4 regions of the Thioalkalivibrio sp. ALRh genome follow, and region 4 is predicted to be linked to each of the others. Evidence: predicted binding sites of a transcription regulator. Region 4 holds the regulator's gene; each other region holds the start of a gene.
What was found. The regulator sigma-54, encoded in region 4, starts transcription at its own class of promoters, with help from an activator protein. The targets are predictions, from matches to a motif close to TGGCANGNTNCNTGCTT.
Positions count from the first base shown of each region.

Region 1: pepA (flocculation-associated PEP-CTERM protein PepA) is a predicted target of sigma-54. The motif match lies at 1,878-1,894, and genes of this name have one in related genera.
Region 2: flgB (flagellar basal body rod protein FlgB) is a predicted target of sigma-54. The motif match lies at 1,901-1,917, and genes of this name have one in related genera.
Region 3: F791_RS0110830 (DUF4168 domain-containing protein) is a predicted target of sigma-54. The motif match lies at 5,244-5,260, and genes of this name have one in related genera.

Region 1 is NZ_KB906519.1:1,302,247-1,309,328, reverse strand. Features, by position in the region: gene prsT (XrtA/PEP-CTERM system TPR-repeat protein PrsT) at 1-991, shown strand, start outside; gene F791_RS0106225 (class I SAM-dependent methyltransferase) at 1,082-1,750, opposite strand; gene pepA (flocculation-associated PEP-CTERM protein PepA) at 1,987-2,817, shown strand; gene F791_RS0106215 (ThiF family adenylyltransferase) at 2,941-3,816, opposite strand; gene F791_RS0106210 (PEP-CTERM/exosortase system-associated acyltransferase) at 3,816-4,592, opposite strand; gene F791_RS0106205 (acyl-homoserine-lactone synthase) at 4,582-5,400, opposite strand; gene F791_RS0106200 (PilZ domain-containing protein) at 5,444-6,037, opposite strand; gene F791_RS0106195 (XrtA system polysaccharide chain length determinant) at 6,392-7,082, shown strand, end outside.
Region 2 is NZ_KB906519.1:123,468-130,549, forward strand. Features, by position in the region: gene F791_RS0100610 (chemotaxis protein) at 1-724, shown strand, start outside; gene F791_RS0100615 (protein-glutamate O-methyltransferase CheR) at 998-1,813, shown strand; gene flgB (flagellar basal body rod protein FlgB) at 1,994-2,404, shown strand; gene flgC (flagellar basal body rod protein FlgC) at 2,441-2,860, shown strand; gene F791_RS0100630 (flagellar hook assembly protein FlgD) at 2,874-3,545, shown strand; gene flgE (flagellar hook protein FlgE) at 3,571-4,797, shown strand; gene flgF (flagellar basal-body rod protein FlgF) at 4,827-5,567, shown strand; gene flgG (flagellar basal-body rod protein FlgG) at 5,603-6,391, shown strand; gene flgH (flagellar basal body L-ring protein FlgH) at 6,396-7,082, shown strand, end outside.
Region 3 is NZ_KB906523.1:87,922-95,003, reverse strand. Features, by position in the region: gene F791_RS0110860 (cyclin-dependent kinase inhibitor 3 family protein) at 1-164, shown strand, start outside; gene F791_RS0110855 (SRPBCC family protein) at 161-622, opposite strand; gene F791_RS0110850 (NAD(P)H-dependent oxidoreductase) at 737-2,260, shown strand; gene F791_RS0110845 (transporter substrate-binding domain-containing protein) at 2,364-3,062, shown strand; gene F791_RS0110840 (lecithin--cholesterol acyltransferase) at 3,082-4,170, opposite strand; gene F791_RS0110835 (DUF4197 domain-containing protein) at 4,300-5,004, shown strand; gene F791_RS0110830 (DUF4168 domain-containing protein) at 5,337-5,732, shown strand; gene F791_RS0110825 (bifunctional diguanylate cyclase/phosphodiesterase) at 5,798-7,036, opposite strand.
Region 4 is NZ_KB906519.1:777,646-784,727, reverse strand. Features, by position in the region: gene F791_RS0103785 (KpsF/GutQ family sugar-phosphate isomerase) at 1-758, shown strand, start outside; gene kdsC (3-deoxy-manno-octulosonate-8-phosphatase KdsC) at 758-1,297, shown strand; gene lptC (LPS export ABC transporter periplasmic protein LptC) at 1,294-1,857, shown strand; gene lptA (lipopolysaccharide transport periplasmic protein LptA) at 1,850-2,374, shown strand; gene lptB (LPS export ABC transporter ATP-binding protein) at 2,425-3,153, shown strand; gene F791_RS0103760 (RNA polymerase factor sigma-54) at 3,212-4,705, shown strand; gene hpf (ribosome hibernation-promoting factor, HPF/YfiA family) at 4,708-5,046, shown strand; gene F791_RS0103750 (PTS sugar transporter subunit IIA) at 5,051-5,521, shown strand; gene hprK (HPr(Ser) kinase/phosphatase) at 5,589-6,620, shown strand; gene rapZ (RNase adapter RapZ) at 6,621-7,082, shown strand, end outside.

The sequences.
Region 1 (7,082 bases), 520 kb from region 4:
CACCCTGGAAAAAGCCCGTGAACATCACCCCAACGACACCCGAGTGCTGGGCCTGCTGGTCGATCAGCAGGAGCGCGAGGGGGACTTCGCGGGCGCGGCACAGACGCTTGGGCACCTGGCCGTACTGCGGCCGGATGCCGCGGAGCTGCGCTTCCGGCAGGCGCGCAATCTCGCCGCGCTGGGCGAGACCGAGCAGGCCGTCACGGCCCTGCGCGAGACGCTGTCGATCGACTCCAGCCACATGAGCGCGCGCATGGTGCTGACCCGCCACCTGAGTCTGGCCGGCGAGGTCGACGAGGCGCGTCAGGTCTTCGAGCCCGTCGCGGAGCGCGCCCCGGAGGCGGCGCAGGTGATCGCGCAACAGGCCTGGTTCGACGCACAAGCCGGCGAGCTCGACAAGGCGATCGAGGGCTACGAACGCGCCCTTGAGCGTGAGTCCCGACGCGACTGGCTGGTGGAGAAATACCAGGTTCAGCAGCGGGCCGGCCATTCCGACGCGGCCCTGGAGACGCTGCAGGGCTGGCTGCAGGACCACCCCGCTGATCTCGCCTCGCGCCACCTGCTCGGCTCGGCGCAGATCAACGCCGGCCACGAGGCCGAAGCCCTGGAAACCTACGAAACCGTGCTGGAACAGCGGCCCAACGATGTCATCGCGCTGAACAATGCGGCATGGCTGGCCCGCGAGACCGACAACCCCCGCGCCCGCGAGTATGCCCAGCGGGCTGTCGAACTGGCCCCGGATCAGCCCGCGATTCTCGACACCCTGGGCGTGGTCTTGCTGGAGGGCGGCGACACCGAGAACGCGCTGGAGACCCTTCAGCGGGCCTACCGGATGAGCCCGCAGGCACCGGATATCGGGTTCCATCTGGCGCAGGCCTACCAGGCCAGCGGCGAAACCGAACAGGCGCGCGACCTGCTGACGGAGCTGCTGGAGGCCCACGAAGATTTCCCGGAACGCGAACGGGCGCAGTCGCTGCACGAGTCGCTGTAAAACCGGAAAAGCGAAAAAGACCCGCCGAGCTGAAGCCCACGTCCGCGTGGGCTTCAGCTTTTCCGGCCAGCGTCGAAACTGGCGCCAGGACTACTGCGATTTCTTCAACAGCAGGTTGTAGCAATTGCCCGAGATCGAGGAGTCGACCACCTGGAACCCGGCGCTGGTGAAGCGACTCAGGATATCGCGGGCCTCGTACGGGGTATGCAGGATGCCTTTGCGCATGCCCCAGCGGTTGATGCGTTCGGCAATCAATTTGAGTGGCTGCGGCGTGCGCGGATACAGCAGGACGTTCGCGGCCAGGGTGCCCCCCGGCTTGAGCACCCGAAAGGCCTCGTGGATGGCGCCGTCCACATCCGGAAAGCAGTGTACCGAGTTGGCGATGTTGGCCGTATCGAACTCGCCGTCGGCGAACGGCAGCTCCGCGGCGTCGGCGTGTTTGACAGTCACGTGCTCGTCCTTTGCGAAGCGGTGGCGCGCGCCCGCCAGCATGGATTCGGCGTAATCCACGCCAACGATTTCGCTCTCCGGCAGTTTGCGCCGGCGCCGCCACTTGATCGCCATCTCCAGCAACGTCCCCGTACCGCAGCCGATCTCCAGATGCCGGGCCCCCATGTTGCGGCCAAAAAACCGGATCTGGGCGCCCAGGGTGCTGTTGTAGGCAAAGGTCAGGATGAAAAACCCCCGCGCGTCGTACCACCAGGGTGGCGACTTGTAGGCCTCGGCAATCTCGTCGCGGGTCTTGGCACGCTTGGACATGTGGCATCTCCTTCACGGAAAGAACGGCCGAGCCCCCAACTCCGCCGTCCGTTTTTTTTACAAAGCCCTTTTCCAGGACCAAGGAAAAACAAAACAAACGCCTTGAAAATCCGATAGTTAGCACTTTTGGCACGCAGCCTGCTTTACTTCACTCGCAAGACAGGACGACTAGCAAATTGAAGTGGAAGTAAGCGTTAACCCAAACAAATTGATGCTAACTGGTGGAGGATTACAACATGGAAAGGTTCAAGCAAACAGCGCTGGGGGCGGTACTGGCAGTGGCCAGTCTGGGGCTTGCGAGCACCGCACATGCCGGCGTCTTCACGATTGATGATTCGCAGCTCGATCTCTCGACGATCGCGGTCGGCGAACGTCAGGTTGACCGTATTACCGGCGGGTATGAGGAGCTGCTGACCCTCGATACCGACGGTTCCTTCGACGCGGCGGCCTACTGGAACGTAGGTCAGTACTTCCTTGGGGGTACAAGCGTCAGCAATCGTCTGGGCGCCGGCGGGGACGACGGTGATCTGTTCTATGGCCTGTATGCCGTGTTCGAGTCCTCCGGGACTTTCGACGCGGGTTCGGGCGAGTTCACCGGCACCACCGGCTCGATCGCGCTCTACCTGGATCCGAATCTGGATACCACCTTCGGGTTTAACTCGGGCGATGCGGCCGACGGTGTGGCCCTTGGCGGCACGGGTGATGACATCCTCGTAGGCTGGTCCGACATCTTCGAGCGGGGCGCGGGTCGCTTTGAACCCGGCTCGGACGATATCGGCAGCTTCGCGCTCATCTTCAACGAGTGGATGCTGACGGATGAAGGCAAGCAATTCTTCACCAGTCCGGACCCGTTCTACATGAATGTCCGAGTATCGGGCCAGTTCGACTTTATCGAGGGTTTCGAGGAAGTCGATCAGCGCACTACCTTTGATGTGGTCGGCTCGGCCGACGCCCGGTGGTTCGGGGTACCCGAGCCGGGCATGCTGCTTCTGCTGGGAACCGGGCTGGTAATGCTCGGCTTCGTCGCCACGCGACGCCGCCGCCGCGAGACTGGCCTGGCTGCCTAGCAGCCCTTGTGGTTGGGCCTTCTGCTCCCCCCTGGGTGGAAAGCCTCTCCCGGCCCCTCGTCTTCGGACGAGGGGTTTTTTTTATGTCCGAACATACGAAACGCGAGGCTGGATGGCTGCTGTTCAGACCTGAGCCCGGAGACGTGCGAGTCGACGTCGTCCGATCGCCAGCAGCAGGCGCTGCAGGGGATTGCGGTTGCCACCGGGGCGCCAGGTGCGGGCGAGGCGCTGGCGATAGGCATCGAAGTGAACGCCGCGCGGGGCCCAGACGACACGGCCACGCCCCAGCAGGATCTTCAGGGCCTCGGTACCCATCACCCCGGCGCACAGCTCGCAGGCCATCACGGTGGACGGGCCATGCTGCGCCCTCAGGTCGACGGCGGCAGGATCGGCCAGATAGCCCATCTGCATCATCGACGGGGCCAGGCCCATCATGAAACGCAGCGCCAGCTCCTCGTCGGGCAACCCGTCACGCAGGTCGAAGTAGTCATCGAACGACAGACCACCCGGGCGGAAATTGAGCAATGCGGCCCCCATGCCGAGCGGGGCCACGGTGATCGCCGGGATCCCCCGCTCCGCGCACGCGGCGAAGACCTCGCGGCGGACCTGAAACACGAAAAAGTCGAGCCCGTCGACGTAGAGATCCACACCCTGCAGGAAGGCCTCCAGATTGTGCTGGTACACCCCCTCCGGGAATGTGGTGATCTCGAGCTCCGGATTGATGTCCAGCGCCATCTCGCGCAGGACCTCGACCTTGGGTCGGCCCAAACGGGACATGCCGGCCCCCGCCTGGCGGTTCATGTTGTGCAGCTCGAAGCAGTCGAAATCCGCGATATGAAAGCGCCCCACCCCCAGGCGGGCGAGCGTCAGCAGATGGCTCCCGCCGACACCCCCAAGACCGGCGATCGCCACCCGCGCACCGCGCAGGCGTTCCATCTCCGGCCAGGTCACCCAGCCATGGGTGCGCCGGAACGCCGCGTGATAGTCGAATTCAGGCATCAGGCCGCGCTGGCAATCGCGTCCCAGAGAGAGTCGGAGGGATGGGGGTCGGAGAGATTGGCATAGGAGTGTGCATACAGCTGGCTCAGCGACGGTGAACGGTGAATCCCGGCCAGGGCTGTAAGCAGACTAATATGAAACGGCGCGCGGCGACCATGGTAGTTCTGAAGCGTGCCGATCTGCTTCACCTTCAGGCCGTGGCGACGCAGGATGCGCGCCAGCGACGGCTCCATCATGGCGAAGGCATGCGAGCGGCCCTCGATCTCCATCATGGCGACCGCACTCATGAACAGACTCAACGCCAGCAGCGGGAAGGTACGCGCCTGTTCCAGAGGCACATTCAGCAGATGAAGGTCCCCGACAGGAGTGACCGACTCCCCCAGACGTCGCCGGAACAGGCCATTGACGGCCAGTCGGGAGACCTCGCAGATCGCGTCCCGCTCCAGCCGGTCCGGGCGAAATTCGGTCTCGTAAAAGCAGTTATCGCAGTGGCGCTCCATCGGGAGTTCGTGGATCTTCTGACGCGCGTCGACATGCACGACCCGGACGCAGCCCGCGTGGGTACCGCTCACCACATGCTCCAGCAGGCAATGCGTGGACTGGGCGTCATATTCGTCGATCTCGCGCTCGCCCGGGCAGTTCTCCGGAGACTCGTAACGAAACTCTCGGCAGTAGACCTCGTAGCGCAGTCGGTACACCGCCTCCAGCTGCTCCTTGTCCGGCTTCACCAGAGAAAAATAGCGGCAGAATGCCGTGATGAGCGGGTCATCCTGCACAGGGCACTTCCATAGCCCTTGGGGCGTGATACACACGCGGGCGCCAGCAACGCTTGTACCCCGGCGCCGCGCGGTACGGGAACGGTGGGTGCCCGGCCAGCTGCGCATAGTGGGGACGCGCCGGTGCGTCGCCCAGCCCCAGCCGGCGGCGCCAGGCGGACAGCGCCAGGCCGGACTCGGCAGTCAATGCACGAAACGGCAGCCGCAGCCCCCGGTGATCACAGGCCTCGCCACACAGCTCGATGGGGATATGGTGGCGCTGGAGCAGACGCGCGAGGGCTGGTCGAATCATGAACAGCAGAAAGTCATACCCGTGGTCTTCGGCATAGGCCTGGGCGGCCTGGCAAAGGTGATACAGCAAACGCGGCGATCCGCGTTCCGGTGAACCACGAGCAATCAGACGGGAAACCTCGAGCACCCGCGGGGACTCGACCCTGGGCGTCGCGAAGGCATCCTCAAACAGATGCCCGGCGGCCATCGTCGGGAGGAGACCCGCCTCCGGCCGGATCAGACGCATGGCGCCAACCCAGTGCCCGCCGTCGTACAGCCCGCCCATCCGCACCAGAAAATGAGCGGCGTGCTCGTCGTGGATGTCGCGCTCGAAACCTTCCGGGTAACGCTCGGCCGCTTCGAAACCAGTCTCCAGACAGTACACCGCGTAGCGCATCCGATAGTGGATGCGACGCGCCCGGGCGCCCGTGGCGAGATACACCTGATAGGACGGGGAGTGCCCATCCGGCAGGCAACGATCTGAGGTGGGGCGTCCCGGTTCGACGCCAGCATGGGTATACAAACGTTCGTCCTCCATTGCGTAATTCAATACGGATTTCCCCGGCCAGAGGCGCATGCCTTCAAGCCGTCGTGTCGATGCGTTGACCCGGACCATTGCGCCTGAGAAAACGCAGGCCCAGACCCACTCGGCGATCGGATACCACGACGGCATCGAAGGTCCCGGCGGTCGGGAGCATTAGCTGCAAGGCGGTATCCGGCGGCAAATACGGGTACTGCCCGACCAGCGCAATCCGCGCGCCACCCCGCGAAAGATCCATCAGGCGGCACTTGCGCCACTCCTTTCGGATGCCGATCTCGGTCAGCAGGTTGACCGCATACCGAGGCCAGCAGCGCTGCTCGGGCCGGCCGGGTGTCTTGCGGCCGTAGCGCCAGGCGAATGCGGCCGACCAGTGCCTCGGGTTCGGCGAACAGGCGTAGAGATCGGCCTGAGCCGGATCCGTAATCGGGGGTTCCCCGAGCCGGTCGATTACGGCCTCCACCAGCTGTCCGGCCCAGGACTCGTACTCTTCGTCACTGGCACTGAACCGATGGAGCTGTCGGTAGATGTCGTTCATCAGTGCGAGGCGCTCGCTCCAGTTCCGCTTGAGCATGGCGGGATGCCAGAACTCCGCCAGATTCTGCGCGAGACTTCTCTGGCCCAGATCGTCGTGCATTTGAGAATCCCTCCCAACCGCCAGGCCACCCCCCTGCCGCAGCCGTTTCGAGCCTAATCGAACAAAGCCCAGCAAACTGCGTACCAGTTAACGTAAATCCCTGATCCGTTATAAAACCGCGAAAATTTATTAGAAAACTCAGCTTCAAAATTTTTTCAGGTGTAAACATTCTCGACACGTGTAGACAAGGGAAAACAAACGATCTTCAATAGCCCTAGACGTCTCCCGAGGTGGGGCTCAAGCAAGGTGCCAATCGACCTTGCGGGGAACCCTTTTACCGGAGAACTGTTACTCCGTTCGAAGACCCACAAGGCGTCATTGAACGTCAAAGGGTTTAACAGGGGGCAACAAGAAATGGAAAAGATTGTTCAGGATTTTGTTCAGCGGGCGCGCGCCACCTGGCGCCGACGCTGGTGGATTCTGCCGATTGCCTGGATTGTGTGTCTGGGCGGATGGGCTTACATCCAGAGCCTCCCGGATACCTATCAGGCTAATGCGCAGGTATTCGTCAACACTCAGTCCGTCCTGAACCCGCTGCTGCGCGGGATGACGGTGCGCCCGGATACAGAAGAGCGGCTGCGGATGGTGACGCGCACCCTGCTCAGCCGCGACAACCTGGAGACCATCGCCCGGCAAAGCGACCTGGACGTCTACATGGGTAGTGCCGACCTCGACGCGCAGGTCAGCCTGCTGCGCAGCAGGCTGACCCTGGACGGCGAACGGCGCGAAAACATCTTCACTGTGCGTTTTCGCCACAGCAATCCTGATGTGGCCGAGCGCGTGGTCCGCGAGACGGTGAATCTGTTCATGGAGCGCGGCCTGGGCGACTCGCGCCTGGATCTGAGCACCTCGCAGCGATTCATCGAGCGCCAGATCGAGATCTACGAGCGCCAGCTGCAGGCCAGGGAAGCCGAGATCGAAGACTTCAAGCGGCAGAATGCGCGCTTTATCAGCGGCGACGGCAACTTCTATTCGCGCCTGGAACGCGGCCGCGAACAGGTGGCCCAGGCAGAGCTGCAACTGCGCGAGGCCCACAGCCGCCTGG
Region 2 (7,082 bases), 650 kb from region 4:
CGTCCCCATCATCGATCTGGCGCGCGCGATGGGGCTGCGTACCGCCGTGGGCGAAACGGGCGACCACAAGGTGGTGGTGACCGAGTTCAACCGGTCGGTACAGGGGTTCTGGGTGTCCGCGGTCGACCGGATCGTCAACGTTAACTGGGAAGACGTGAAGTCCCCGCCTCGTGGGACCGGGCGCGAGTCGTTTCTGGTGGCGGTCACCGAGATCGACAACAAGCTGGTCGAGATCATTGACGTCGAACGGGTACTGTCGATCGTCAACCCGTTGCCATCCACGGTATCCGACGCGGTGCGCGCGGAGGCCGAGGAAGAACGCGCCAAGCATGGACAGCGCAAGATTGTGATCGTTGATGACTCCGTGGTCGCGCGCAAGCAGATCGAGGGTGCGATCAAGGGCCTGGGCTGGGAGTACGTGGTCTTCAAGGATGGTCGCGAGGCGCTGGATTTCCTGGAGGAGCAGGCCGAGGCCGGCACCGTGGACGAGGTGGTGGAGCTGGTGATTTCGGATATCGAGATGCCGCGCATGGACGGCTATACCCTCACCGCTCGAATTCGTGCGAACGATCGCCTGAAAGGCCTCCGGGTTCTGCTGCACTCGTCACTGAGTGGGGAGTTCAATACGGATATGGTCAAGCGTGCCGGGGCCGACGCCTTCCTGTCCAAGTTCAACCCCGACGAGCTGGCCGAGGCTGTGCTTGACCAGACCCGCAAGGACTGATGCCGGTGCCTGCGCCGTTTGCGTTAGTCGACCGAGTCGACCCTGGCGGCATGGAAGCGGTAACGGATTGCCGGCCGCATGAACATCAGCGGCCATGGCGCGCCGCATCGATCACCCGTTGGGATGCTGTCGGCGTCCGCGCGGTTGCACGTATACTGCATCCGTCCGGCATGGGGGATCGCGTGTTCCCCAGTCGGGTTTTCCGACACGCTGTCAAGGATTCGTCATCAACGTGCCCGTCCGCCCGTACCGTCGACTTTCAAGGATGACTTCGTGATCGACTCGCGTGACTACGAGGAGTTCTCGCGTTTTCTTTCCGAGTGCTGTGGCCTGGTGCTGGGCGACAGTCGTCAGTATCTCGTGTCGAGCCGACTGTCGCGGCTGCTGGACGAGTTCGGCTACAAGAGTGTGCCGGAGCTGCTGCACGCAATGCGCCAGGCACCCAACCCGCGCCTGCGCACGCGTGTGATCGACGCGATGACCACGAACGAAACCTCCTGGTTTCGCGATGGCTTCCCGTTCGAGATCCTGCGCCATGTACTGCTCCCGGAACGGGCGGAGAAAGGCGCAGGGATCAAGGTCTGGTCGTCCGGCTGCTCCAGCGGACAGGAGGCCTACAGCATCTCGATGGTGGCGTCCGAGTGGGAGGAATCGCGGCCCAAGCGTGTGGTGCCGGTATCGATCCTGGGTACGGATCTCTCGGAGAAGATTCTGGACGATGCCCGGCGCGCGGTGTACGACGGGCTGAGCATCGTCCGTGGCCTGAGCGAGGCGAGGCGCGCCCGCTTCTTCGAGACCGTGGCGGAGGGCCATCGCGTACGCCCGGAGATCCAGCGCCGCTGCCGTTTCCAGAAGCTCAACCTGATCGACAGCTATGCGGCGCTGGGCAAGTTCGACATCGTGTTCTGTCGCAACGTGCTGATCTATTTCTCCGCCGAGACCAAGCGACAGGTTCTTGACGGAATTGCCCGCCAGATGAATCCCGGTGGCTATCTGTTTCTTGGCGCTTCCGAGACAGCGGGTCCTTACACCCAGGCCTTCGAAACCGTTCGCACCGAGTACGGCTCCGTCCTTCGCCTGAAGGGCTGATCGGCCCTTTCCGCCTTTCCATACGGTCGCTCCCGCGATCCGGGCGCCACCCTCGGCGCTGCTCTCCCAACCTCTTTCGGCCCATAGTGGCACACCAATTGCTTTGTCCCTGTCGTACGGGGCGAAGCGGTTTCGTCCCGAGGAACCTGAAGTTCGCCAGTGGCGGACGGGGTACGACGGATGAGTCTCTCTCTCGACAAGGCGATGGGCATTCTCCCGGAGGCGGTGAACGTCCGTGCGAAGCGGATGGAGCTGCTGGCCTCGAATGTCGCGAATGCCGATACGCCGAATTACAAAGCGCGCGATATCGACTTTCGCTCGGTGCTGCAGGCGGCGGCCGGCGAGGGCGGCAACATGCCGATGGCGAGCACACATCAGGGCCATATCGGCGCCGGCGGGGCGGGTGGTGCCAACGGGTCGATGGAGACGCTTTATCGCGTGCCATCGCAGCCGTCTCTGGATGGCAACACGGTGGACCCGCAGCTGGAGCGGGCGGCCTTTGCCGAGAATTCCCTGCAGTACCAGAGCAGCCTCGAGTTCCTGAACCGCCGGGTTTCCGGCATCCGTGATGCTCTGCGGGGCGAGCGCTAATGCGAGCGCCAACGCTGGGAACAGGAGAGTGATGTCGTGAGTGATCTGTTTAATCTGTTCAACACCTCGGCCTCCGCGCTGACCGCGCAGTCGGTGCGGCTGAATACGGTCGCGTCGAATCTGGCCAACGCCAACACCGTGGCGACCAACCCCGACGAGGCCTACCGGGCGAAGCAGGTGCTGTTTCAGACCGTGATGAACCAGGCCGATCCGAACGGCGCCTCCAATGGCGTGCGGGTGGCGGGAATTGATGAGTCGCGCGCGCCGCCACAGGCGCACTACGAACCAAACCATCCGCAGGCCAACGAAGACGGCTACATCTTCCGTCCCGCGATCAGCGTGGTGGAGGAGATGGCCAACATGATGTCGGCCTCGCGCAACTACGAAGCGAACGTCGAGGTGATGGAGACCTCGCGCCAGCTGTTGCAGCGAACGCTGCAGATCGGCCAGGGCTAAACCGGAGCCTCCCATGACTCAGATATCACCCGAAATGCTGGACCGCTTGGGCCTGTCACGTCCCAAGCCGGACGACAAGGAGACGGATCGCCTGGGTCAGGACGATTTCCTGAAGCTGATGACTACCCAGCTGCAGAATCAGGACCCGTTTGAACCGATGGAAAACGGGGAGTTTATCGGTCAGATGGCTCAGTTCTCGACCGTCACGGGGATCGAAGAGCTTTCGAAGTCCTTCGAGAAACTCGCTCAGTCCATGGGCCAGAGCCAGACCCTGCAAGCGGCCTCCCTGGTGGGTAAGGACGTCCTTGTCCCAACCGACTTCAGCGAGTTGGGTGCGGATGGCACGGTGCGCGGCGCCGTGGATCTGGATCAGTCGACCGGGCAGTTGCAGGTCGAGGTGTACAGCCCCACGGGTGAACGCATCCGAAGCATGAATCTGGGTTCGGCCAGTGAGGGGCTGCAGGAATTCACCTGGGACGGTCTGCGCGATGACGGGACGCCTGCGGCCCCGGGCGTATATGAATTCCGGGCGTCGGCCCAGAGCGGTTCCAGTAGTGAATCAGTAGATGTCTTCCTCGACGCCCGCGTCGAGAGCGTTTCGGTAGGCGACGATTCCAGCCTGGGCCTGATGGTCCGTGGCCTGGGCGAGATCAATTTCTCGGATGTCCGGCGCATCAGCAGCTGACGGACTCTAACGGAGGTAGACCAGTATGCCCTTCAATATCGGATTGAGCGGACTGAACTCGGCGCAGGCCGATCTGCAGACCACCGGCAACAACGTCTCGAATGCCGGCACGACCGGTTTCAAGCGCTCGCGCGCCGAGTTCGGTGATGTCTTTGCGCAGAGTTTTGGTGGCGTCAGCCAGACCGCGACTGGGGGTGGTTCGCGTCTCATGGCGGTGACACAGCAGTTCTCGCAGGGACGCACGGAGTTCACCGAGAACGGTCTCGACCTCGCGATTGATGGCGAGGGCTTTTTCGTGATGAACGATGGTGGCAATCGTGTCTATACGCGCGCTGGCGAGTTTCAGGTAAACCGCGACGGCAACCTGGTGAACAACCAGGGTCAGCAGCTGCAGGGCTATCCGCCAATCAACCCGGGCAGCACGGATACTGATTTCAATACCGGACAGCTTGGGGATTTGCGTCTGCAGACAGGGGCCTCCGCGCCGCAGGCTACCAGTGACATTGAGGCTCTGGTCAATCTCCAGTCGGATGCTCCAATCCTGGATCCGGGCGAGTTCGAGTTCGATGATCCGGACAGCTATAACTACTCGACGTCCCTGACGGTGTATGACTCGCTGGGGACGTCCCGCGATGCGCGCATCTACTTCGTGAAGAGCGACGAACGAGAGTGGACGGCCTTCATGAGCGTTGACGGCGAGCCGATCAACGAGGAAGAAGGCTTCGAACTCTCTTTTGACGCCAGTGGCCAGCTGGATGGCAACACGGAATTCCCGTTCTCCACGGAAGATTTTACCAACGGGGCTGAAGGTCTGGACGGGACGATCGACTTTGCCGGGACCACTCAGTTTGGTGGCGACTTTGCGGTGAACGATCTTGGCCAGGACGGGTTCGCTTCGGGCCGGCTGACGGGGGTCGACATCGATTCCAGCGGGGTGGTGTTCGCGCGCTTCACCAACGGCCAATCTTCCGTTCTGGGGCAGGTCGCTCTGGCCAACTTCACCAACCCACAGGGCCTGGAGCAGCTGGGCAACAACAACTGGGCCGAGACCTTTGCGGCCGGTGATCCAGTGTTTGCCTCTCCGGGCACCGGCAACCTGGGCGAGATCCAGGCCGGCGCTCTGGAGGCCTCGAACGTCGATATTGCCCAGGAGCTGGTGAATCTGATCACCGCGCAACGCAACTTCCAGGCGAACGCGCAGACGATCTCCACGGCCGACCAGGTCACCCAGACCATCATCAACATCCGCTAGGTCAGGGACAGGGACACGAGGGCACAGGCATGGATCGATTCCTCTACATCGCGATGTCCGGCGCGAAGGAGACCATGCACGCGCAGTCGGTCAACAACCACAACCTGGCGAATGCCAATACCGACGGCTTTCGCCAGGCACTGGCCAACGCGAACACCGTCCCCGTGCGGGGTCCGGTATTCGATTCGCGCGACTACGCACAGCTGGGCACCGACGGCACGGACTTCTCCAAGGGCCAGATGCAAAGCACCGGTCGCGATCTGGACATCGCGATCGAGGACCAGGGTTTTATCGCGGTGCAGGGCCCGGACGGCGAGGAAGGCTACACCCGGGCGGGTTCCCTGCATGTGGATGCGTTCGGGCTCTTGCGCACCGCACAGGGGCACCAGGTCCTGGGGGATGGCGGCCCGATCGCGATCCCGCCGTCGGAGAAGATCGAGATCGGCACGGACGGCACGATCAGCGTGCGCCCGCAGGGAGTGGGGCCGGAGGCCCTGGCCGCGATCGAGCGTATCCGCCTGGTGAACCCGGACGTGAATGAACTGGAGCGCGGCGATGACGGCCTGTTCCGCATGGCCGACGGCGGCGAGGCGCCGCCGGATGCTGAGGTGCGGGTGGTCTCGGGCATGCTCGAGGGCAGCAACGTGAATACCGTCGAGGCGCTGACCCGGATGATCGAGCTGTCTCGCCACTTCGAGATGCAGGTAAAGATGATGGACAGCGCCAACACGCTGGAACAAAGCAGCAACCGGCTGCTGGGCCTCGGCTGACGCGGCCCCCATTGCAGGACTGACAGGAGAGCACCATGAACCAGGCACTGTGGATTGCCAAGACCGGCCTCGACGCGCAGCACACGCGCATGTCGACGGTCTCGAACAACCTGGCCAACGTGAATACCACCGGCTTCAAGAAGGACCGTGCGGTGTTCGAGGATCTGATCTACCAGACCGTACGCCAGCCGGGCGCCCAGGCCACCCAGGATCAGCAACTGCCCTCGGGGCTGCAGATCGGTACCGGTGTGCGCGCCGTGTCCACCGAGAAGATGTTTACCCAGGGTAACCTGCAGCAGACCGACAACTCGCTGGATGTCGCGATCGAAGGGCGGGGTTTCTTCCAGGTCCTGATGCCCAATGGGGACATTGGTTACACACGGGACGGCAGCTTCCAGCTCAATGCCGATGGCGAGGTGGTGATGTCGAACGGCTATCCGCTGCAGCCGGGCCTGTTCGTGCCGCCAGATACCCAGTCGCTGGCGATCGGCAAGGATGGGACCGTGACCGCGCAGATCCCGGGGCAGGCCGAACCGGTGGAGCTGGGGAACATCCAGCTGGCGGACTTCGTGAATCCGGCGGGTCTGCAGGCGATGGGCGAGAACCTGTTCCAGGAGACTGCGGCCTCCGGCGTCGCCCAGCAGGCCCAGCCCGGGCTGAACGGTACCGGCACCCTGGTACAGGGCTCGCTGGAGACCTCGAACGTGAACATCGCCGAGGAGCTGGTGAACATGATCGAGACCCAGCGCGCCTACGAGGTCAACTCCAAGGCGATCTCCGCGGCCGACCAGTCGCTGCAGTTCGTCAACCAGACGATCGGGTAGCGCGATGAACCGGCTTGAGACAATGATGCGACCGATCCTGGGCCTGGCGGCCGTGGTGGTGCTGTCCGCGTGCGCCGCGACCCAGCCGACGATGCCCGGGGACAACCCGGACTACAACCCCGTGATGCCGCCGCAACCGGTGCCGCAAGCCCAGAACAATGGCGGCATCTACCAGGTCGCGCAGTCTCAGGGCCTGTTCGAGGACTACAAGGCACGCCAGGTGGGCGACATCCTGACCGTGATCCTGGCCGAGAGCACCCAGGCGCAGAAGTCCGCCTCGACCTCTACGCAAAAGGATTCGAACCTGGATCTCGGCAATCTGCAGGCGTTCGGCGGCGAGGCGACCCACCGTGGCCGTCCGTTGTTCGGTGCCAGCAATACCAGCAGCCGTGACTTCGATGGCTCCGGCGACTCGTCGCAGAGTAACCAGCTGGATGGCGAGATCACCGTGACCGTCGCCGAGGTACTGCCGAACGGCAATCTCGTGGTACAGGGCGAGAAGTGGCTGGGCATCAACCAGGGCGAGGAATACGTGCGCTTTCGCGGCATCGTGCGCCCGGTGGACGTGACGACCAACAACACCGTCCTGTCGACGCAGGTGGCCAATGCGCGGGTCTACTACGGCGGCACGGGTGTGCTGGCCGACAGCAACACGCCCGGGTGGATCACCCGCTTCTTCAATAGCCCCTGG
Region 3 (7,082 bases), on a different contig from region 4:
GTGGCGGGTTTGGCCGTGCAGGGACGATTGCGGCCTTGACGCTGATCGAACGGGGCCTCGCGCCGGAGGAGGCCATCGCAATGGTGCGCGGGGCGCGCCCCGGCGCGATCGAGAGCCCGGACCAGCAGCGTTATTTGTTGAGCCTGTCCGCTACCGGGGTCTAACGATCCGGGCGCGGACCCTCCTGATCGATGCCTTTTCCCGGTGACTTCTGCAGCTCCGCTTCCACGTTGTCGATGATCTCGCGGCTCAGGGTCTGGATCAGTGGTTTGGCCGCCTGGCGGACGGTCTCTTCGAGCAGCGGATTGTCGAGCTCGTACTCCAGACGCAGGTGGATCGTCGTGCCGTTTTGCGCGGGTGTCAGGTGATAGGTGCCGCGATTCTGCACGCCGGTCAGCGATTGCCAGGAAAAGCGCTCCGGTGGTTCCGTTTCTGTGATCTCGACATCGAAACTCAGGGGAATGCCGGCGATGCGGACGACCCATCGGTAGCGGGCCTCCCCGACGCGCGCTATCGTTTCGATGGCCTCGCTGTAATGGACGAACTCCTCGACCCGCGTAATCAGGGCGAATACATCGGGTTGGTCCGCGCGGATGTGTGCCTGGTGTTCGATCGTGGGCATGATCAGAGACGGGGTTCGGAGGACTTCGAGTATGCAGGGAGGCAACCCGGTATGCACCACGTGCCCTGTTCCGGGGCGTAGCGGTCGCAAGGCCCTTTCCGGGAGCCACCTCGCGTGAAGGTGCTCGTGATCCTGGGCCACCCGCGTACCGACAGCCTGTGCGGCGCGCTGGCCGAGGCCTACCGTGACGGGGCCCGATCCTCCGGGGCGGAAGTGCGCTCCCTGGAGCTGGCGAATCTCGAGTTCGACCCGCACGTTCACACGCCTTCGCCGAATCAGCAGCCGCTGGAAGACGATCTGGACGCGGCGCGCGAACTGGTCGCCTGGGCCGATCATCTCGTATTCGTCTTTCCCACCTGGTGGGGCACCATGCCAGCGCTGCTCAAGGGCTTTCTCGATCGCGTGATGACGCCCGAGTTTGCCTTTCGCAGCTGCGAGGGCGGCACCGGATACGAGGGGCTGCTGCAGGGACGCTCCGCACAGCTGATTACCACGATGGATACCCCGGTACTGATCCATCAGTTGTTGTATCGCCAGCCGGGGATCAACGCGATGGCGCGCGCGACCCTGGGCTTTTGCGGCATCCGCCCGGTGCGCTCGCTGATGCTGGGTTCGGTACGCGAGGCCGATGACCGCCAGCGCGAGGCGTGGCTCGAGCGCGCACGACAGGAAGGGCTGCGCCTGGAGCATGGCCGCGAGAGCCTGCGCGAACGGGCGACCTTCAAGCTGGGGGGCTGGCTGCAGGCACTGCGCCTGCAGTTCTACCCGATGACCTTCGTGGCCTACACCGCAGGGGCCCTGGCGGCGGCCCCGGACGGCGGTGTGTCGCGCAATCCGGTTTTCTGGCTGGGTTATCTGTGCCTGTTCCTGCTCGAGGTGGCGACGGTCCTGGTCAATGAACGGGTAGATTTCGGCTCCGATCGCCAGAACCGTTTCTACAGCGCCTTTACCGGCGGCTCGCGGGTGCTGGTGGAGGGGCGGCTGTCCCTGCGCGAGATCAACGCCGGTACGTCGGTGGCACTGGGGGGCTTCGCGGCGGCGTTTGCCGCGCTGCTCGCGGTCGCGCCCGGCGATGCCGGTCCCATGCTGTGGGTAACGGGCGTGCTGGCGGTGCTCGCGATCGGGTATACGGCGCCGCCCCTGAAGCTCAGCTATCGCGGGCTCGGGGAGGTGGATGTCGCGCTGACCCACAGCCTGGGCGTGTTGCTGTGCGGGTACGTGTTCCTCGCGGGGGACTGGACGGACCCCTTGCCCTGGTGGCTGAGCCTGCCGTTGTTTCTGGCGATCATCCCGTCGATTACGCTGTCTGGTATCCCCGATCGCGAGGCGGACGCGGCTGTGGCCAAACGGACCCTGGCGGTGCGGCTGGGAAATGGTGGTGCGCTCGGTGTGGCGCTGGTGTTCACCGGTCTGGCGGCGGTTGCGGGAACGGCATTCCACCTGACCGGTTGGGCTCAGGGGGCCTATGCAGGCATTGCCTATTTCGTGGTGCCGCATGCGGCCTGGCTGATATGGATGTTGTGGCGCGAGCGTCAGCGCGGGGCACCGGGCGGGCGTATCGACGGCTTGATGGCGGTATCGCTAGCCTATGTGCTTTGGTTTGGTCTGGTCCCGCTGGTAAATCTTGCCGCGGCTTGAGTGACGGGATGCCGACCTCCGGCGGATTCGGGGCCCGGACGGCACGGTATGGAGGGACTGAGCGATGTTTGGACGGCTTTTAGCGGGTATTGCGGTCTTGGGCATGCTGTCGGTGCCGGCGGTGGCCGATCACCGCGAGGCCTTCCATATCGCGGGCGACCGGGACGAGGCGCCGTACGGGTACATCAATCGCGATGGGCGCTTCGCGGGCCACTATGTCCAGTTGATGCAGGAGGCCTTTGCCCACTTGTGGGTGCCACTGCGCCACGAGCCCTACGAATGGGAGGAGGCGCAGCGGCTGGTGAAGGAGGGCAAGGCCGACGCGATCATTACCACCATGACGCCGGAGCGCGAGGAGTATCTGATCGCGAGCGAGGTCGCCCTGGCGGAACCGGAATGGGTGGCCTTCGTGCGCGAGGACCACCCCGAGCGCGACGAATTGCTGGCAAAGGAACGGCTGGAGGACTTTACCGGATACCGCGTACTGGACTACGCCGGGAACGGCTGGGGCAAGGCCAACCTGGAGGGTCTGGACGTGCAGCGCGAGGGCACGCTGTCGGAGAATCTGCGACGTCTGGCGGCCGGCGAGGGGGACGTGCTGATCAACATGAGTGAGGTGACGGAACACACGATCCGGGAGTTGAAGCGGGCCTATCCCGACGAGGCGGATGCACTGGGTCGGCTGGTGGCCTCCTCGAACGTGCTGGACGTGACCTCGATGCATCTGCTGGTACGCAAGGACTCGCCGCATGCGCACCTGGTGCCACGCATCGACAAGGTCCTGCGGGAGCTGGGGATCTGACCCCTGCGCTGGAGAGACGTTAGTCCTGCGGGTCAATCGCGGGGACAGGCCGGTCCTCGTCCCGCCAGTCGAACAGGATATGCAGGATCGGTTCGACCGCGGGGGGGTATTCCGTCAGGGGGCCGGGAACCAGGAGACCGCGGTGCGAGGCCTCCAGGATCTCGGGTTCGGGGTGTCCCTCCAGTGACAGGGAATCGATCGGCACGACCCCGTCTCCCAGTCCTTCGCTGGTGTCCTCCCACCACTCTTCGATGCGCGCGGGCAAGTCCTCGATGCCGAACTGCTCGCTCAGGGATCGCAGGCTGGCCTCCATCGCCGGGGTCGGCTCGGGTACCACGCCGCCGATGATTCGCACGGGAATGTCCTCTGGCCAGGGGCGCTGATTCAGGTCCGCCAGAAACTCGCTGTCGGGCCGCAGATCGATCTTGGCCGCGCCCGTGCCGTCGCGAAGACCGGCGAAAAGCGAAAAGCGTTGCTCACGTATGTCGGCCAGCCATTCGCGCACCTCGAGCCAGACGCGCAGGCGTGCCCAGTCGGAGCCCTGGTTCGGGGTGGCGACCAGGATTACGCCTGCAATGGGTGGTCCTTCGGCCCGCGGAGCCTCGTCGACGGGGTGTCGCCAGCGGGTGACAAAGTCGCGGATCACCAGGCCGCCCATGCTGTGGCCCACCAGAATCACGGGCTGTTCGGTCTCCAGCGTCTCCCAGTACTCGGCCAGGAGGTCGGCGCTGTGATCAATCGCCTGATCGTTCGGGTAGCGAAACTCCCAGCCATTGATGCCGGCCGTGTCGAGGGCGGACGCCAGCGTGTCCCAGATATCGCCGGGCTCGTCGAGCCCGTGCAGCATCACGACTTCGGGGCGGGTGCTGTCGTCGAATACCGTGGATCGCGGGACAAAGCCGCGAAGCTCGTCGGGTAGCTCCATGACCTCCGGAAACCACTCGTGCAGGCGGTCCTGGACCTCCACACGCAACTCGCGCTCCTGCTCCGGGTGCTGCTCCGTCCATGTGACCCAGGCGATGAACGCGAGTAGCGGCAAGCCGAACAGGACGGCGGCAGCGTACAGGCGCTTGCGGGCGGGTCTTTGGCGGCGCGGTCTGTGGGTCATATGCCTTAACAATTGAGCATGCGCGGGTGGACCGCAAGCCTGGCGCGGTGCTGGATGTGACAAGCGGGGCACGGGGTATGCGAGGCGTGATGTGTATCATGCCCCGTATGATTCTGTCGGAGTGTCCGCATGCGTAATTCGCCGCTCTTGTTGTTGCTGTTTCTGCCGTTCTTTCTCTCGGCCTGTGCCGGACTGGATGTCCGCGACTTCGGTTTGAACGGCGAGGGGAGTGGTGGTGACCGGGCGGAAGAGGCGGTCCGCGAGGCCCTTCGAGTCGGCACCGAACGAACCGTGGAACGGACGGGGCAGGAAGACGGCTACTGGGGCAACCAGGCCATACGGATCGGTCTGCCGCAGGAGTTGCGGCAGGCCGGGGATGTGCTGCGCAGCGCTGGCATGGGCAGCCAGGTGGATGATCTCGAGCGGCGCATGAACCGGGCCGCCGAGGCGGCCGCACGGGAGGCGGCCCCGGTGTTTGTGAGTGCGATTCGGGGCATGCAGCCGTCCGACGTGCACGCGGTACTGCGCGGTGATGACGATGCCGCGACCCAGTACCTGCGCGGTGCGTCCGAGTCGGATCTGCGCGAGCGCTATGCGCCCGTGGTGCGCGAGCATATGGAGGGTGCCGGGGTGTACCGGGTGTACCAGCCGCTGCGCGATGCAGCCAGCCGTATCCCCGGCCTGGCCGATCTGGATGTGGACCTGGATCGCTATGTGACCGACCACGCACTGGATGGTCTGTTTACCATTCTGGCGGACGAGGAACGTCGCATTCGCGAGGATCCGGCCGCGCGCACGACGCAGCTCCTGCGGGAGTACTTCGGGTCAAGCTAACCCAGGCGCCGAGCACAAACGGCCGGGCCCCGTGGCATTGCGCCTCGGGGCTTTTTTGTGGGTGAAGGGCCTTGCCGGCGTTGAACGAGGCGGCCCCAGGGAGTGAGTCGAAGCGACACGGGTCGGGGCGATGCATGTGTCTGAATGACCCACCTCTGGATGTGATTGGGACCCGTCCTATCAGTCCATTCAGGTGCGGAAACCGCCTGGCGGCGCGGCATGCGGCATTCAGGCCATGTTGGCACGGAGGCTGCATCGCTACGGGTCAGACGGCGCGTTCATTGCGACGGGCTAACGCAATCCAACCAATCTGAAGAAGCAGGAGGCGCAGAATGGGACACAAGACCGGTACAACTTATTCGATCGCCCTGGCTCTCGGGCTCGCATTGGGTGGTGCGGGCACGGTGGCAGCGGATGATCCGCATGTGTTCGAGCAGGAATGGACCGATGATCCCGAAATGTCCGCCGAGGACGTCAGTGAAAGCGATCTGGAAAGCTTTCTGGCGGCCGCGGATGCGGCCCAGGACATCCGCGCGGAATACGCAGATGACATCGCGGAAGCAGAAGGCGAGGGGGCCCAGGAGCTGCGCGACGAGGCCAACGACGAGATGGTCGCCGCAATCGAGGATGAAGGGCTGACCGTCAAGGAATACCAGGAGATTGCTTACCTGATCGACAACGACAGCGATCTTGGTGAGCAATTCGCCGAGGTGGCGGGGGATTCGTAGCCTCCACCAGCACTACGCCTGCTATCTCCCAGGACCCCGGTGGGCGAACCGCCCACCGGGGTTTTCTACGCCCGGGCGCCGCTCGGCGTCGGCGGGTGGTCCGGGTCAACCTCCTCGATCAGCAGAAGGGACGGAATTTCGTCCGCGGTCAGGGGCCGGGCGAAGTAAAACCCCTGGATGCGGTCGAACCCGAGTTCCTCGCTCAGGTCGATCTGGTCCCGGGTCTCGATGCCCTCGGCAACGGTCTTCAGCCCGAGCGATCCGGCCAGCAGTGCGATGCCTCGTGCGAGGTCTTCGGCCGAGGGGTCGTGGCCGAGGCTGGATACAAGCTGGCGGTCGAGCTTCAGCGTATCGATCGGAAACCGATTGAGATAGGCGAGGGACGAATACCCGGTGCCGAAGTCGTCGATGGCGAGCTGTACCCCCAGGTGCTTCAGCGCCTCGAGGGCGGGTTCGGCGTCCTCGAGCGCGAGCACGGTCTCGGTGAGTTCGATGGTCAGGAGTTCGGGTGGCAGGTGGTGGCGCTTGAGCGCGGATGCGACGTCGTACGCGAGTTCGGGGCGAATGAAGTCGCGGGCGGAGAGATTGATCGCGGTGTACCAGGGTTCGCGGCCATGGACCTGCGCAAGGGTCTTCCACTCCTCGGTCTGTCGGCAGGCCTCGGCGATCACCTGCGCGCCGATGTCGTGTATTAGCGAGGAGTCCTCCGCCACGTCGAGAAAGTCCGCCGGCGTCAGCTCGCCGTGCGCCGGGTGCTGCCAGCGGATCAGCGCCTCGACCCCGACGAATCGATGCTGGCGGATCGAGTAGATCGGCTGGTAGCGCAGAAAGAACTCGTTGTGTTTCAGGCCCCGGCGGATATCGAATTCCTGACGCATGCGCCGCAGTTCCTCGGTGACCGGATGCAGCGCGGGAATGACCAGCCAGGCCATCAATTGCCCGATCCCGACGAAGAAGGCGGTGCGCGTCAGCCAGCGTTCGGTCTCCTGTGCGGTGGCGGCGGCGACGTCCACATAGGTCAGGGGCCCGGCCAGTACGCCGGCCACCAGTGCCACGACGAGGGCGGCGCCGGGCCCAAAGCGCGCGGCGGCAAACAGGATGGGCACGTAGTAGAAGTGCGGCACGATGCTGTCGGCGCCACCCGCCAGGTACGGGATCAACCAGGAGAGCAGCAGGCCTGCGACGATGATCAGTGTCGCGGAGACAAAGGACATCCCGACCCAGGCGCGGAGCGTCGTTCGAGCCAGGTAGTCGGAATACCGGGTATTGCCTGCCAGGGGTTGAGCCGACTCGAACCTGGACATTGCGTGGCATCCTTTGGCCTTCCTGGCCGGCTTTGCACCCTGTTGC
Region 4 (7,082 bases):
CGTTTTTCGTCCACCCCGGCGAGGCCAGTCACGGCGACCTTGGCATGATCACCCGTGACGACGTGGTGATCGCCCTGTCCAACTCCGGCGAGACCGACGAGCTGCTGACCATCCTGCCGCTGATCCGGCGGCTGGACGTACCGCTGATCGCGCTGACCGGCAACCCCGGGTCGCGGCTGGGGCAGGATGCCACCGTGCACCTGGATGTCTCGGTCGAGCGCGAGGCCTGCCCGCTGGGCCTGGCCCCGACCTCCAGCACCACGGCCGCGCTGGCGATGAGCGATGCCCTGGCGGTCGCGGTACTGGATGCGCGCGGCTTTACCGCCGACGATTTTGCCCGCTCGCATCCCGGTGGCCGACTGGGGCGGCGGTTGCTGGTCCATGTCACGGACATCATGCATACCGGTGACGCGATCCCGCGCGTGGGTCCGGAGGCCCCGCTGAAGGACGCCCTGTTCGAGATTACGCGCAAGGGACTGGGACTGGTGATCGTCGCCGATCCCGAGGCGCATATCCTCGGCGTGTTTACCGATGGCGACCTCCGACGCACGCTGGATCGTGGCGAAAGCCTGGAGGCGCTGACCATCGGCCAGGTGATGACGCGGGGCGGACATGCCGCCCGCCCGCAGTGGCTGGCCGTGGAGGCCCTGGAGACCATGGAGAGCAAGCGGATCAATGCCCTGCCGGTGGTGGATGACGACCAGCGGCTGGTTGGGGTGCTGAACATGCACGACCTGCTGCGCGCGGGGGTGGCCTGATGGACCGTCACGATAAGCCCCTGCACAGCCGCCAGGCGGCGGTGCGTCTGCTGATCCTGGATGTCGACGGCGTGCTGACCGATGGCAGCCTGTTCATGGGGGATGCCGGCGAGCAGTACAAGGCCTTTCATTCGCGCGACGGGCACGGCATCCGTCTGGCACTGGACGGAGGGCTGGAGGTCGCGATCCTGACCGGACGCACCTCCGGGGTGGTCGAGCACCGCATGCGGGACCTCGGTGTGCAGCATCTGGTGCAGGGGCGGCGCGACAAGGGGGCCGCACTGCACGAGTTGCTGGAGCAGACCGGCCATGCGCCCGACGAGGCCGCCTTCGTGGGCGACGACATCGTCGATCTGCCGGCGATGCGCCGTGTGGGGCTCGGCATCGCGGTGGCGGATTCCCACCCGTTGGTATTGCAGCATGCACATTGGGTTACGCAGGCCCCCGGCGGTCGCGGCGCGGTGCGCGAGGTCTGCGAGGGCCTGCTGGCGGCCCAGGGGCGGCTGGAGGCCCTGTTCGCGGAGTATGTCGACGGATGAAGTGGGTGGCCGGACCGGTGGCGCTGATCCTGTTGCCAATGGCGGCGCTGGTGGCCGGCGCTGTTGCCAGCGAGCACGAGCCGGAGGGCGAGGTGACGCTGGAGATCGAGGGCTTCACGCTGCACGCGACTGGCGAGGACGGCGAGTTGAGTCACCGCCTGCGCGGGACGCGGCTGCGCGAGTTTGGCCGTGACGGCCCTCAACTGATCGACGACCCCGACCTGGATATCTTTGACGCCGGCGGTATCGAATGGCACTGGACTGCGCCCGAGGCGCTGCACCGACCGATGGACGAGATCCTGGACCTGATCGGCCCCACGCGGGGGGTGCAGCCCGAGCGTGACGAGCGCGTGCGCACGGTGATTGAATCCGCCGATATGACGGTGGCGACCGACACCATGATCGCCACCTCCGATGCCCCGTCGACGCTGGAGCAGCCTGGCCTTTTCCAGCGGGGCACGGGTCTGCGCGTCGACTCGCGAGGGGATACCATAGAGCTGTTCCATGACGTGTACACGCTCTACAGCGAGTCGGGCGAGGAGGAAGCCGCAAATGACTGAACGTGGTGGGTCGTCGCTCGCCCGGGCCGGATGGCCCGTGCTGCTGGGCAGTGCCTTGTTGCTGCTAGCCGCGCCGGTCATTGCCCAGCAGCAGCCCCTGCCGGTGGAGATTACCGCCGATCGTGCGGAGATGGACGACCGGCGGGGCGTAAGCACTTATACCGGTGATGTGGTGGTGATTCGCGGGGACATGACACTGGAGGCCGACAAGGTCTATGTGCGCAGCCGCGACCGACGCCCTTACGAGATGGAGGCCCACGGCGAGCCCGCGCGGCTGGAGTCCCCGGACCCGGAGACGGGCGAGATGCGCATCGCCACCGCGCTGCGCATCGACTACCTGCTGAACGAGGACCGGGTGATCCTGACCGACCAGGCGCATGTGATCACGGCAGCCGAGGAAGCGCGCGGCAAGCGCATCGTCTACGACCTGGAGACGGATGTGATCGAGGCCGAGCGTGGCGAGGCCGATGACGAGCGTGTACGTATCAGGATCCAGCCCCGCGAAGACGACGAATGAACGAGCTCGACACCAGCGCGCCCGCCGCGGCCGGTGGCGAATCTGCGCCGATGGCCGGCTATCTGACCGGCCGCGAGCTGACCAAGCGCTATGGCAAGCGTACGGTGCTGGATCGTGTCGACGTCGATCTGGCACCAGGGGAGGTCGTGGGCCTGCTGGGACCGAACGGCGCAGGCAAGACCACCTGTTTCTACAGCCTGGTCGGCCTGATCCGGCCCAATCGTGGCCGCATCACGCTGGGTGACCGGGACATCACCCGGGCCCCGATTCATTCGCGGGCCCGAGCCGGGCTGGGCTACCTGCCGCAGGAGGCCTCGATCTTCCGTCGGCTGAGTGTTTGGGACAACCTGCAGGCGGTGCTGGAGCTGCGCTCGGAGCTCGACCGCCACGAGCGACGCCGCATCGGCGATGCCCTGATCGAGGAGTTCCAGCTGGAGACCGTGCGCCACAGCCCTGGGATTGCCCTGTCCGGGGGCGAGCGTCGCCGCGCCGAGATCGCGCGGGCACTGGCCGGTGACCCGCGCTTTATCTGCCTGGACGAACCGTTTGCCGGCGTGGATCCGATTTCCGTGGGTGATATCCAGGCCGTGATTGGGCATCTGGCCCAGCGCGGGATCGGTGTGCTGATTTCCGACCACAACGTGCGCGAGACCCTCGGAATCTGCGACAGGGCCTATATTCTTAGTGAGGGCCGCATCCTGAGCGCCGGGACCCCGCAGGAGCTGCTGGACGACCCCCAGGTGCGCCGCGTGTATCTCGGAGAAAACTTTCGACTGTGAACATTGATCAGTGTTTCCTTAAGATGATCTTGATGGTCACCATGGACCTCAAACCGCGATGCTGAAACCCGGGCTCAATCTGCAGCTGGGGCAGACGCTGACGATGACCCCGCAGCTGCAACAGGCGATCCGTCTGCTGCAGCTTTCCACGCTGGAGTTGCAGGCGGAGATCCAGCAGGCGCTGGAAAGCAACCCCATGCTCGAGCAGGTGGAGGACGAGGGCGAGGAGGCCCCGCCCGAGCGCCCGGAGGAAGGGGGCGAACGGGTCGACGGGGATCGCATGCAGGCCGACACGGCTGGCGATGACGTGATCCCCGAGGAGTTGAGCACCGACAGTCGCTGGGACGACATCTACGAGCCCGCCCCGAGCCCACGCGGCCTGGACGACCGCGACCCGCTGGAGAATACCTCCGACGGCGAGGACGAGGGCCTTCAGGATCACCTGCTCTGGCAGCTGCATCTGAGCCACCTGACCCCACGAGACCAACGGATCGGGGCGGCGCTGATCGACGCGATCAGCCCGGACGGCTATCTGGACAGTGAACTCGAGGCGCTGGCGGAGATGATCAGCCAGGGCGAAGACGAGCCCGTGGGGGTCGACGAGGTCGAGGCGGTGCTGCACTGGATTCAGCAGTGCGACCCGCTGGGCGTCGGTGCGCGGGACCTGCGCGAGTGCCTGGAGATCCAGCTGCGCCATTTGGCGCCGGATGCCCCGGCGCGTGACGCGGCTCGAGCCATCCTGGAAAACGGCATGGAGAGCCTGGCCAAGCGGGACTACCGAGCCCTGCAGCGCCAGTCCGGCGTGCGCGACCCGGACGAGCTGGCGCGGGCGCTGGACCTGATCCGCACCCTGAATCCGCGGCCCGGTGCCCAGATCAGCGAGTCCACTTCGGAATACGTCGTGCCGGATGTCTATGTCCGCCATGACCGCGATGGCTGGCGCGTGGACTTGAACCCGGAGATTGCGCCGCGCATTCGCATCAACGATCTCTATGCGGGCATGGTGCGGCAGGTCTCCGATGCGCGTGATAGCGCGTTTATGCGCGATCAGTTGCAGGAGGCGCGCTGGTTCCTGAAGAGCCTGCACAGCCGGAACGACACCCTGCTGCGGGTCGCCCAGGCCATCGTCGTGCGCCAGCAGGGGTTTCTCGAGCATGGTGAGGTTGCCATGCAACCGCTGATCCTGCGCGATATCGCCGAGACCCTGGAGATGCACGAATCGACCATCTCGAGGGTGACTACACAGAAATACATGCACACCCCGCGTGGGGTATTCGAGTTCAAGTACTTCTTTTCCAGTCATGTTGGCACAGCCGATGGCGGCGAATGCTCGGCGACCGCGATCCGTGCCATGATTCGGGAATTGATTGGTGGCGAGACCCCGAACAAGCCACTGAGTGATGCAAAACTGGCCCAGATCCTGTCGGATCGGGGCATTAATGTGGCCCGACGCACCGTGGCCAAGTACCGCGAGGCTATGCACATACCGTCTTCCAGCGAACGCCGGCAGATGGCGAGTATGCCCAGTGGAACCAAGCAAAAAGGAGCCTGACCATGCAGATCAACCTGACCGGCCATCACGTCGATATCACCGACGCCCTGCGCGACTACGTGAACGAAAAGTTCGCGAAGCTGGAACGCCACTTCGACAAAGTGATCGACGTGCATGTGGTGCTGACCCACGAGAAAAACCAGAACCTGAACAACAAGGCGGAGGCCAATCTCCAGGTCAGCGGCAATCACATCCACGCCGAAGCCAGTCACGAGGATATGTATGCGGCGATTGATGGCCTGATCGACAAGGTGGATCGTCAGCTGATCAAGCACAAGGAAAAGGTCAAGGACCATCACCGCGCCGAGGGTGCCCAGCGCAACCGCGAACAGGCCCTTTAACGCAATGACCATTGCCGAGCTGATCACCCGCGCCCGTATCCGGCTGGAGCCCGAGTGTTCCAGCCAGAAACGGGCGCTCGAGACCCTGGCCGAGTTGCTGGCCGTCGGCGGCGAGGAGTCCGCCGGCCCGGCCAGCGGGGCCATCTTCGAGGCCCTGTCTGCCCGCGAGAAGCTTGGCTCCACCGGTCTGGGGCATGGCGTGGCCATCCCGCATGGGCGTCTGGCCGAGCTCGATGCCCCCCGGGTCGCGGTCCTGCGGCTGGACCAGGGGGTCGACTTCGACGCCATGGACCACGAACCCGTGGACATCCTGATCGCACTGCTGGTGCCCGAGGCGGCGACCAGCGCGCACCTGGACCTGCTGGCGCAGCTGGCTCGCGGTCTCTCGCAGCCCGACAATATCGCCTCGCTGCGCCGTGCCGGCGACGCGGACGCCCTGGAACGCGAACTGACCCGGGCCTTCGGCGACGCCTGAACATGGCTCTCCCGGCAGTGCTCCCCCGATTCCGACACCCCGCGCCAATGCTGCCGGAGATTCGTGCATGAACGAGGCACTGGGAGAGGGCGGCATCGCGCGCGACATCACCGTAGAGGTCCTGATCCAGGCGATGGGCAATCGCCTGGATCTGCGCTACGTACACGGCGAGCAGGTCGCACCGGATCGCAACCTGGTCGGCGGTGACGGCGACGACCTGCCCCTCGCCGGGCACCTCAACCTGATCCGGCCTAACCGTATCCAGGTGATCGGCGATTTCGAGGCGCGCTATATCGCGCGGCTGAGCGATGATCAGCGCGAGCAACTGATCCTGGAGATGGCCCGCACCGGGACGACCGCGGTGATCTTCGCCGAGGACACCTGCCCGTTCTCGGAGATGCCGGACGTCCCCGATGAGCAGCTGCCGCTGATCTTGTGCTCCTCGACCAGCAGCCACGAGATTATCTCCCTGCTGCGCTATTTCCTGCAGCAGCGGCTGGCCCATTTCGAGGTGCGCCATGGCGTGTTCATGGAGATCCTCGGCATTGGCGTGCTGATCAGCGGGGCCTCCAGCGTGGGCAAGAGCGAGGTGGCGCTCGAGCTGATCTCGCGCGGGCACCGGCTGATCGCCGACGACGCACCGGAGTTTGCCCGCATCGCCCCGGATATCGTGCGCGGACACTGCCCGGCCCTGTTGCAGGACCTGCTCGAGGTGCGCGGGCTGGGGGTGTTGAACGTCCGCGCCATGTACGGGGATTCGGCGATCAAGGGCGGCAAGTATCTGCGGCTGATTATCGACCTGCGCGACCACGGCGAGCCCTCGCCGGTGCCGGATGACCGCCTGAATGGCCGCCGCGGGGAGATCGGCATCCTCGGGCTGCGTATCCCGCTGATCAGCCTGCCGGTCGCGCCGGGGCGCAACATCGCGGTGATGATCGAGGCGGCGGTACGCAACCACATGTTGCACATGCAGGGCTATGTCGCCGGCGACGACCTGCGCGCACGTCAGCGCCGGCAGATGAGCGGCGAGCCCGAGGAGCCGCCGTACCACCGCGCGATCCCTGCAACCACCGTCCCCAACCCGGACCCGGAGGGCTGAATGCGACTCCTGCTGGTCAGTGGTCTGTCGGGTTCCGGCAAGACGGTCGCCCTGCATACGCTGGAGGACGCCGGCTATTTCTGTGTCGACAACCTGCCGCTGCCGCTGCTGCCCGGTCTGATCGAACAGGTCCGTAGTGGCGATTACGACGCGGACGACGACCGCCATCTGGCGGTCGGGGTGGATGTCCGCAGCGGGCTGACGGCCCTCGAGGGCTTTGCCGACCTCCTGCGCGAGCTCCGGGGCAAGGGGATGAAGGTCGAAGTGATGTTTCTGCAGGCCTCCAGCGAGGTCCTGCTGCGCCGCTATCACCTGACGCGGCGCCGACACCCACTGGCGCGCGACGGCGTGCCACTGGTGGACGCGATCGAGCGCGAACGTGACTGGCTCGGCCATGTTGCGGCCGAGGCGGATCTGACCGTGGACACCTCCCGTCTGTCGATGCACGATCTCGCGCGCACC